DNA from 2 places in the Candidatus Pelagibacter sp. FZCC0015 genome. Region 1 is predicted to be linked to the other one. Evidence: riboswitches for the same ligand, from Rfam matches in the RefSeq annotation. Region 1 holds a riboswitch; the other holds the start of a gene.

Region 1 (4,221 bases):
ACTGTTCTTTTTCCAATGATCTATTTTACAATTAAAAATGGTTTTTGGATTTTAAAAGAATATTCAATTATTTTTTTCTTAGTGTGTTTTCAAGGATTTATTGGATGGTACATGGTATCAAGTGGATTAATTGATAGAATTGATGTTAGTCATTATAGATTATCACTACACTTAGTTACAGCTTTTATCATTTTGTCTATAGTTTTTTGGAAATATTTAAATCTAACTGATATAAAAATTAATCATATTAATATTCAATTAAACTCAATTAAATTTTTTTTATTATTATTATTTTTACAATTAATAATTGGAGCATTTGTGTCCGGGATGGATGCAGGTAAAATTTATAATACTTGGCCTTTAATGGGCACATCATATTTCCCGGATGACAGTGTAATAAATGATTTGTTTGATCTCACAGTATTTGATGATCAATCACTTGTTCAATTTATTCATAGAAATTTAGCTTATTTAATTGTCATAATATATTTTTACATGCTTTATTTTGTTTTAAAAAATGCAAATATAAATTTAAGAATTCCAATCTTCATTATTGGAATTTCTTTATTGATTCAAATTGTTTTGGGTGTTCTTACAATTTTATCTGGAGTAAAAATGATCTATGCATCTCTACACCAGATAAATTCTGTTTTAATAATACTTTCAACTTTGTATTTTCTTTATATTACAAAATATAAAGACAATGCTTATTAGTTTCTATTCGTAGACATATAAACCACAAACTAACTAACAGCTTTTAAATTACCTTTAGAGGATTTATCTAAAGCTTGATCTAAATCATCAATAATATCATCTATGTGTTCTAGACCTATGCAAAGTCTCACATAGCCTGGTGTTACTCCAGCTGCAGTTAGTTCATCTTCTGTTAACTGACTGTGTGTAGTTGTAGCAGGGTGAATAGCTAGACTTCTTGCATCACCAATATTAGCAACATGGTAAAACATTTTTAAAGATTCAATAAATTTTTTTCCAGCATCTATTCCTCCAGCTAATTCAATACCAACTAATGCACCATTTCCATTTTTTAGATATTTTGTTGCACGACTTGATATTTCTTTATCATGTTCGGTAGCGTAAATTACTCTATTAATGGCTTTGTGTTTTTTTAAGTAATCAACGACTTTAGCCGCGTTTTCACAATGCTGTTTCATTCTTAAAGCTACAGTCTCTAAACCTTGAATGACGCCAAATGCATTATCAGGTGATAGGGCAGAACCAAGATCTCTTAGCAATGTAACTCTTGCTCTAACCGCAAAAGATACATTTGCTCCTGTTAATTCTGGCACTGCTTTACCCCAAACAACTCCACCATAACTAGCGTCAGGTTCGTTAAATAAAGGTTGTCTTTTAGCATCTGCAGTCCAGTCAAAATTACCACCATCAACCAGAGCACCACCAACAACTGTTCCATGTCCAGCTATGTACTTTGTAAGTGAATAAACAACTACTGCAGCACCATGTTCAATTGGTTTACAAATAACTGGTGCAGCTGTGTTATCCATTATTAATGGTATATTATGTTTTCTTCCAATATCGGAAACTTCCTTAATTGGAAAAACCCTTAAATATGGATTTGGTAATGTTTCACCATAAAAAGCTCTGGTTTTGTCATCAATAGCTTTCTCAAAGTTTTTAGGATCTGAAGGGTCAGCATACCTAACTTCAATTCCAAGTTTACTTAAAGTATGTGTAAACAAAGATACAGTTCCACCATATAAATCTGTTGAACTAACTATGTTATCTCCAGCTTGTGCAACATTTAAGATTGCAAAAGTAGATGCAGTTTGACCTGAAGAAACCGTTAGACTTGCTAGACCTCCTTCAAGAGCAGACAATCTCTTTTCTAGAACATCATTAGTAGGATTCATGATTCGTGTGTAAATATTCCCAAACTCCTTTAGTGCAAAGAGATTTGCTGCGTGCTCTGTACTATTAAATTGATATGATGTTGTTCTATATATTGGTACAGCTACAGAATTTGTTGCTGGATCGCTTCTATAGTCACCACCGTGTATGGCTATAGTTTCTGGATTGTTTCTTTTTGTACTCATTTTACTCCTTTTTTAGTGCTTTAACTTTATATAAGGCGCACAATACAGTTCAAATGCCTACCAATTTGCAATGTTGTGAAAAATTCCTTTTTAGCAGTTATAAGCCCGCAATAGGATCAAATCGGCAAGTACTTTTTAGCATATAAGCTACATAATTCAAGCTAAATATAAAATTGACTTTGTAATTATTAATAGTATTAATCCTCGCACAATGACAAAATTCACTAAAAAAGACCAATTAGCTTCATCTTGGTATGAAATAGATGCAAAGAATGCAGTAGTTGGAAGATTAGCAACTGTAGTTTCAAATATCATAAGAGGTAAGAATAAAACTACATACACTCCTCATATGGATGATGGTGACTTTGTGGTTGTTAAAAATATTGAACAAGCAAAATTTACTGGAAAAAAATTTCAAGATAAAAAATATTACAGACACACTGGTCATCCAGGTGGAATTAAGGTTACAACACCTGAAAAACTTCATGAAAAAAAACCTGGAGAAACTTTAAAAATGGCAGTTAAAAGAATGTTACCAGGTGGAGTATTGGGCAGAAAACAATTAACAAAATTAAAAATTTATGCAGGAAATGAACACCCTCATTCAGCACAAAATCCTACAGTTATTGAGTTAGACAAATTAAATAGTAAAAATATAGCTAGAAACTAACATGGAAAATACTCAATCAGCTTCAAAATCTCCTAAATTAAAATTAGATTTTAAAGATAGCAAATATGCTACAGGAAGAAGAAAAACATCAATAGCTAAAGTTTGGTTAAAAAAAGGTTCTGGTAAAATTTATGTTAATGGTAAATTATTTAGTGATTATTTTGCTGATGAAACACATAAAATGCAAATTACAAGACCATTTGAGATTATTAATCAGGCTACAGATTATGATGTAAGATGTAGTGTAAAAGGAGGAGGACCTACAGGCCAAGCAGGGGCTATGGTTCATGGCATATCAAAAGCTTTGGTATTATTTGATGAAAATCTAAAAGCCACCTTAAAAGCAGAGAAACTTACTACCAGAGACTCAAGAGCAGTTGAAAGAAAAAAACCTGGTAGAAGAAAAGCTAGAAGAAGCTTCCAATTCTCTAAAAGATAATTTTTTTTTAATTTTTAACTGTTATAATAAAAAATGCCTAAGCTTAATGCATTAGTTGCTGGATCAACTGGATATATTGGTGTTCAATTAATTAAATTATTAGTTAAACACAAATATATTAATATTAAATACCTTTGTGGAAACTCTTCTGTGGGTAAACACGTCAAATTTTACGATAAATCTTTATCTAAATATAAATTACCAAAAATTTTAAAATTTAATAAAAAATTATTAAAAGACGTTCATGTTATTTTTACAGCACTTCCAAATGGGGAAGCGCAGGATATATCTAAACATTTAAGCAATAATCATACTTTAATAGATCTTGCTGCAGATTTTAGATTAGAAAAAGCTTCTGATTATTTAAAGTGGTATAAACAAAAACATCGAGCAACTAATATAATAAAAAAAAGTATTTATTTACTTCCTGAAATTAATAGAAAAGAGGTTAAAAAATATAATATTATTTCATGTCCAGGATGTTATCCAACATCAATATTGCTTCCTCTATTTCCTTTATTTAAGAAAAATTTAATTAAATTAAATAATATAATAATTGATTCAAAATCTGGATATTCAGGCGCTGGTAGAGGAGTTCACAAAAAGTATAAAGATAAAAATTTATATGAATCTTTAAGTGCATATGGAGTTGGTTATCATCGTCACAATTCTGAAATAGATCAAATGTTAAGAAAATTTACAAAGAAAAAATTTGAATTTAGTTTTACTCCCCACTTATCACCAATGTTCAGAGGTATTTTGAGTACTATATATGTTGATTTAGAAAACAATATTTCACAAGCTAAAGTATTAAAAACATTAACTAGTTTTTATCAAAATGAGAGTTTTGTAAAAATATTAAAACCTGACTCTTTGTTAAGTACCAATGAAGTAATAAATACTAATAACTGTTATATTTCTGTGTGCAAATCTAAATATAGTAATAAAATTATCATTCTATCTGCTATCGATAATTTGATTAAGGGTGGAGCAGGTCAAGCTGTGCAAAATTTAAATAATAAATTTAATTTTCCTGAAAA
Region 2 (4,221 bases), 260 kb from region 1:
TAGCCCTTGTATGTAATATTATTGTTGTATCTGGTAATTCTATTAATTTTATAAGATCTAAAAATATAAACTTTAATTTACTTTTTCCTTATTTAATTGGCTCTATTCCTTTTGCATTTATTGGAGGATCAATAACAATTGAAAAAAGTTTATTTGAGATTTTATTATTTTGTGTTTTGTTGGTTGCAGGCATTTTTTTATTAATTGAGAGTAAATCTTTTAATAAAGAGAAAATTAAAATTAACCAAATACCAAGAATAATCTCAATTTCTATTGGATCTATAATTGGCTTTATGTCAGGGTTAGTAGGAATTGGTGGAGGAATTTTTTTAAGCCCCCTTCTATTTTTAATGAAAGCTGGATACCCAAGACATATAACCAGCAGTGCATCTTTATTTATTTTAATCAATTCTATCTTTGGAATAGCTGGACAGCTTACAAAAGATCAGGTTTTAGATCAGGTTACTAACTATTGGCCATTGTTTTTAACGGTGCTTATTGGAGGACAAATTGGTAGCTTATTAAACATTAAATTTTTATCGAACAAAATATTAGCTATACTAACTTCTTTTCTTGTAATTTTTGTCGCAATAAGAATGGGAATTAAACTTATAGCTTAATATTGAATAAATTTGCTTTTAAGATATTTAGAGAATTATGAAAAATATAAAACCCTTTGGTCCATCCATAGGAAAGACAAAAATTTCAAAGAAATTTTTAGATATCTTAAATAAAGAGATTGATAATAGAGTTTTAACAAAAAATAATGATTATAGTTCTAAATTAGCTAGTCAGATTAAAAAAGAAATTAAAATTTCAAATAATTTTATAAAAAAAAATTTAGAAAGAGAAATAAAAAAGAATATCAAAAATTTTCTTAAAAATGAAAAGATTAAAAAAGTTAAAGATATAAAGATATTAAATTTATGGGTAGTTAGTCAATTTAAAGATGAATATAACCCAATCCATTATCATGATGGAGATTTATCTGGTGTTGGTTATTTAAAAGTACCAAAAAATATGACTAAAAATAAATTTTTAAAAAACAAAAAAGATAAGACTAACGGCACAATTGATTTTATTAACGGACAAAGAGGTTTTTTGAGCAGAAGTATTTATAATATTGTGCCAAAAGAAAGAGACTTAATAATTTTTCCAAACTATTTAATGCATACTGCTTATCCATTTAATATTAATGCTGAAAGAAGATCTTTTTCTTTTAATGCTAAAATTATTTTAAATAGATAGTTTACAAATATTTAATTATCATTTAAAAGGGTAATTGCCGATTTGATCCTATTGCGGGCATAAACTGCTAAAATGGAAATCCCAAAATAATCAAATAAGCAAGGTAGTTGAACTGTATTGTGCACCTAGCATTAAGCTAAAGCACTAAAAAAGTGAGGACACAATGAATATTAATTTTTTTAAAGAAACGAGAATATTGGATGGTGGAATGGGTCAAGAGCTTTTGGCTCGAGGTATGAAGCCTAATGGAACTTTATGGAGCGCTAATGCGATACTAAATTCTGAATATCATGAATTGGTAGAGAGTACTCACAAAGATTTTGTAAAAGCTGGGGCAGAAGTAATTGTTACAACAACTTTTACCACAAGAAGAAAAAGACTAAGTGAAAACAACATTGAAGGTAAATTCGAATATCTTAATAAAAAAGCAGGAGAAATTGCTTTAAAAGTAAAAAATGAATATCCAAATATAATGATTGCTGGAGGTTTGCCACCTCAACGTTTAACTTATGAAGAGGATATAAGAAGTGAGGTTGAAATCACTAAAGACTTTAATGAACAGGCTAGATTATTAAATGAATACGTAGATTTTTATTACTTTGATGTTTGGAGCAGCATTAGAGAGTTTAAATGTGGTATTGAGGCAATTAAAGAATTCAAAAAACCTTATTTAATAGGAATTCATATTTCAGAAGGTACAAAGTTACCTAGTGGTGAAAAAATTTCGGATATTAAAAGTATTATTGATGGAAATCTTTTAGGCGTTATGTTGTCTTGTGTTTCACCTGAAAATTATGAGCAAAATCTTGAAGAAATCAAAAAATTAAACGTACCATTTGGATTTAAATTAAATGGATTTATGACCACTAAACCAAAAAACGGATACACAGCTAATTATTTAAAAACTAAGGGAAATCCAAATGAGTTTTTAGGAAAAAGACATGATCTTACACCAGATAAATTTCATGAAATTGCAAAAAAATTTAAAGAAAATGGAGCAACAATTATTGGAGGTTGTTGTGAAACTGGTCCTGCTCACATAAAAGCAATGGCAAAGCTTAAGTAACGTTTTTATAATCTGCTTTTCTTGCTAAATATATTCCAATAAATACAGCAATTAATGCAACAATAATTTTTGAGGTAATTATTTCATTAAGAAATATGTATCCTAAAATAATTCCAAATATTGGAATGATATATGAAACCTGTGAATGAAATATGAGACCATTTGTTTTTAAAATTCTGAATCTCAATAACCATGCTATCCCAGTAGGAAAAATTCCTAAATATATTACAGATATAATAGATTCTGTTGAAGGATTTAACATCCAAGGTTTTTCAAAAATTAAAGTGAATGGAAGAAGTATAATTGTAGACCAAATTAAAATTGAACCCGTAACATTTTCATTTTCTTTGTTGCTTATTTTTAAAGTTATAACTCCTCCGATTACATAACAGGTAGATCCAAGAAGAATCAAAAGTGCAGCAATAAAGTTATTTTCATTAATTAAAAAGTTATCTGAAAACAAAAATACTATTCCTGAAAATCCAATTAATAATCCAATTGTTTTTAAAAGATTAAATTTTTCTCCTTTTAAAAAAAAGTGAGCTAGAACTGTTGAGCTTAATGGTGTCGTAGACATCAAGATAGCTGCTAAGTTGCTTTGAACAAAATTCACTCCATAAGATATTAGTATGAATGGAATAACTAAATTTACCAATCCAATGATTGCAAACCACTTCCAATCCTTTGAAAATGCTTCAATTTTAATATTTTTATAAAAACATAAAATTAAAACTGGTATAGCTCCTAAAAAAGATCTTAAAAAACCTATTGTAATGGGTCCAAATGAGTATGTAGCAATCTTTATATTAAAAAAAGCAGAAGCCCATATTAATGACAACAAAGATAACAATAAATAATCAACTAATTGTGGTTTTCTCATTCTGTTATTTCTTTTATTTCACCAGAAGTTAAAGCAATTAGATTTTCAAAATTTATTTCAAAAACTGCATTAGGATGGCCTGCAGCTGCAAAAATTGAAGAGAATCTACTTAAGGTTTCATCTATAAAAATTTTTATTTTTATTAAATGTCCTGTTGGCGATACTCCACCAATTGTATATCCGGTAATTTTTTTAACATCATCAGGGTTTGCCATTGAAACATCTTTTTCATCTAAAATTTTTTTTAATTTATTTAATGAACATCTTTTGTCTCCAGATACTAAACATAAAACAAAACTGTCCCCTGCTTTGAATAGTAAGCTTTTAACAATAGCTCCGACTTTGCAACCTAAAGCTGTAGCTGCATCTTTTGCTGTTCTTGCGGTTTGTTCTAAAACAATCACTTTTAGATCTGGGCTAAATTGTTTCAATGATTTTTCAGCTCTTAAAACTGGTTCTTTATTTAGTATTGAATTCACAAGTTTAATAAATTTAATATTTTAGTGACTAATTACACTACTTATGTGAAAATTGCATAGGTGTTATTTATTAAATAAGCAATATTTTTAAGCATTTTTTTGCTAATTAGTCCAAACAAAATTACATAGGAGACAAAATGAGTGCAGCAAACGTATTAAAATTTATCAAAGAAAAAGAAGCAGAATTTGTAGATCTAAGATTTACAGATCCAAGAGGAAAACTTCAACACTTAACTATGGATGCTTCTATAGTTGATGAAGATATGTTGAATGAGGGCGTCTTTTTTGATGGTTCATCTATAGCTGGTTGGAAAGCAATTAATGAGTCTGACATGATTTTAAAACCAGATACTGCAAGAATGTTCATGGATCCTTTTACGTCTCATAATACTGTGGTTTTGTTTTGTGACATTCTAGATGCAATTAAAAAAGATCCTTATGAAAGAGATCCAAGAGGTGTTGCTAAAAAAGCTGAAGAATATTTAAAAGCTTCAGGTATAGGTGATAAAGCTTTTTTTGGACCTGAGCCAGAATTTTTTGTTTTTGAC

The links. Region 1 has a riboswitch for S-adenosylmethionine ahead of DT059_RS06510 (O-acetylhomoserine aminocarboxypropyltransferase/cysteine synthase family protein). Riboswitches for the same ligand answer to the same signal wherever they lie in the genome.
Region 2: another riboswitch for S-adenosylmethionine. It lies ahead of DT059_RS05080 (homocysteine S-methyltransferase family protein); the one in region 1 lies ahead of DT059_RS06510 (O-acetylhomoserine aminocarboxypropyltransferase/cysteine synthase family protein).

What each region holds. Positions count from the first base shown of each region.
Region 1 covers NZ_CP031125.1:1,228,738-1,232,958, reverse strand. The annotation lists gene DT059_RS06515 (COX15/CtaA family protein) at 1-714, shown strand, start outside; gene DT059_RS06510 (O-acetylhomoserine aminocarboxypropyltransferase/cysteine synthase family protein) at 744-2,072, opposite strand; SAM riboswitch class V at 2,074-2,140, opposite strand; gene rplM (50S ribosomal protein L13) at 2,284-2,742, shown strand; gene rpsI (30S ribosomal protein S9) at 2,744-3,181, shown strand; gene argC (N-acetyl-gamma-glutamyl-phosphate reductase) at 3,215-4,221, shown strand, end outside.
Region 2 covers NZ_CP031125.1:967,572-971,792, reverse strand. The annotation lists gene DT059_RS05090 (sulfite exporter TauE/SafE family protein) at 1-620, shown strand, start outside; gene DT059_RS05085 (putative 2OG-Fe(II) oxygenase) at 658-1,248, shown strand; SAM riboswitch class V at 1,341-1,404, shown strand; gene DT059_RS05080 (homocysteine S-methyltransferase family protein) at 1,412-2,314, shown strand; gene DT059_RS05075 (DMT family transporter) at 2,307-3,194, opposite strand; gene DT059_RS05070 (YbaK/EbsC family protein) at 3,191-3,673, opposite strand; gene glnA (type I glutamate--ammonia ligase) at 3,811-4,221, shown strand, end outside.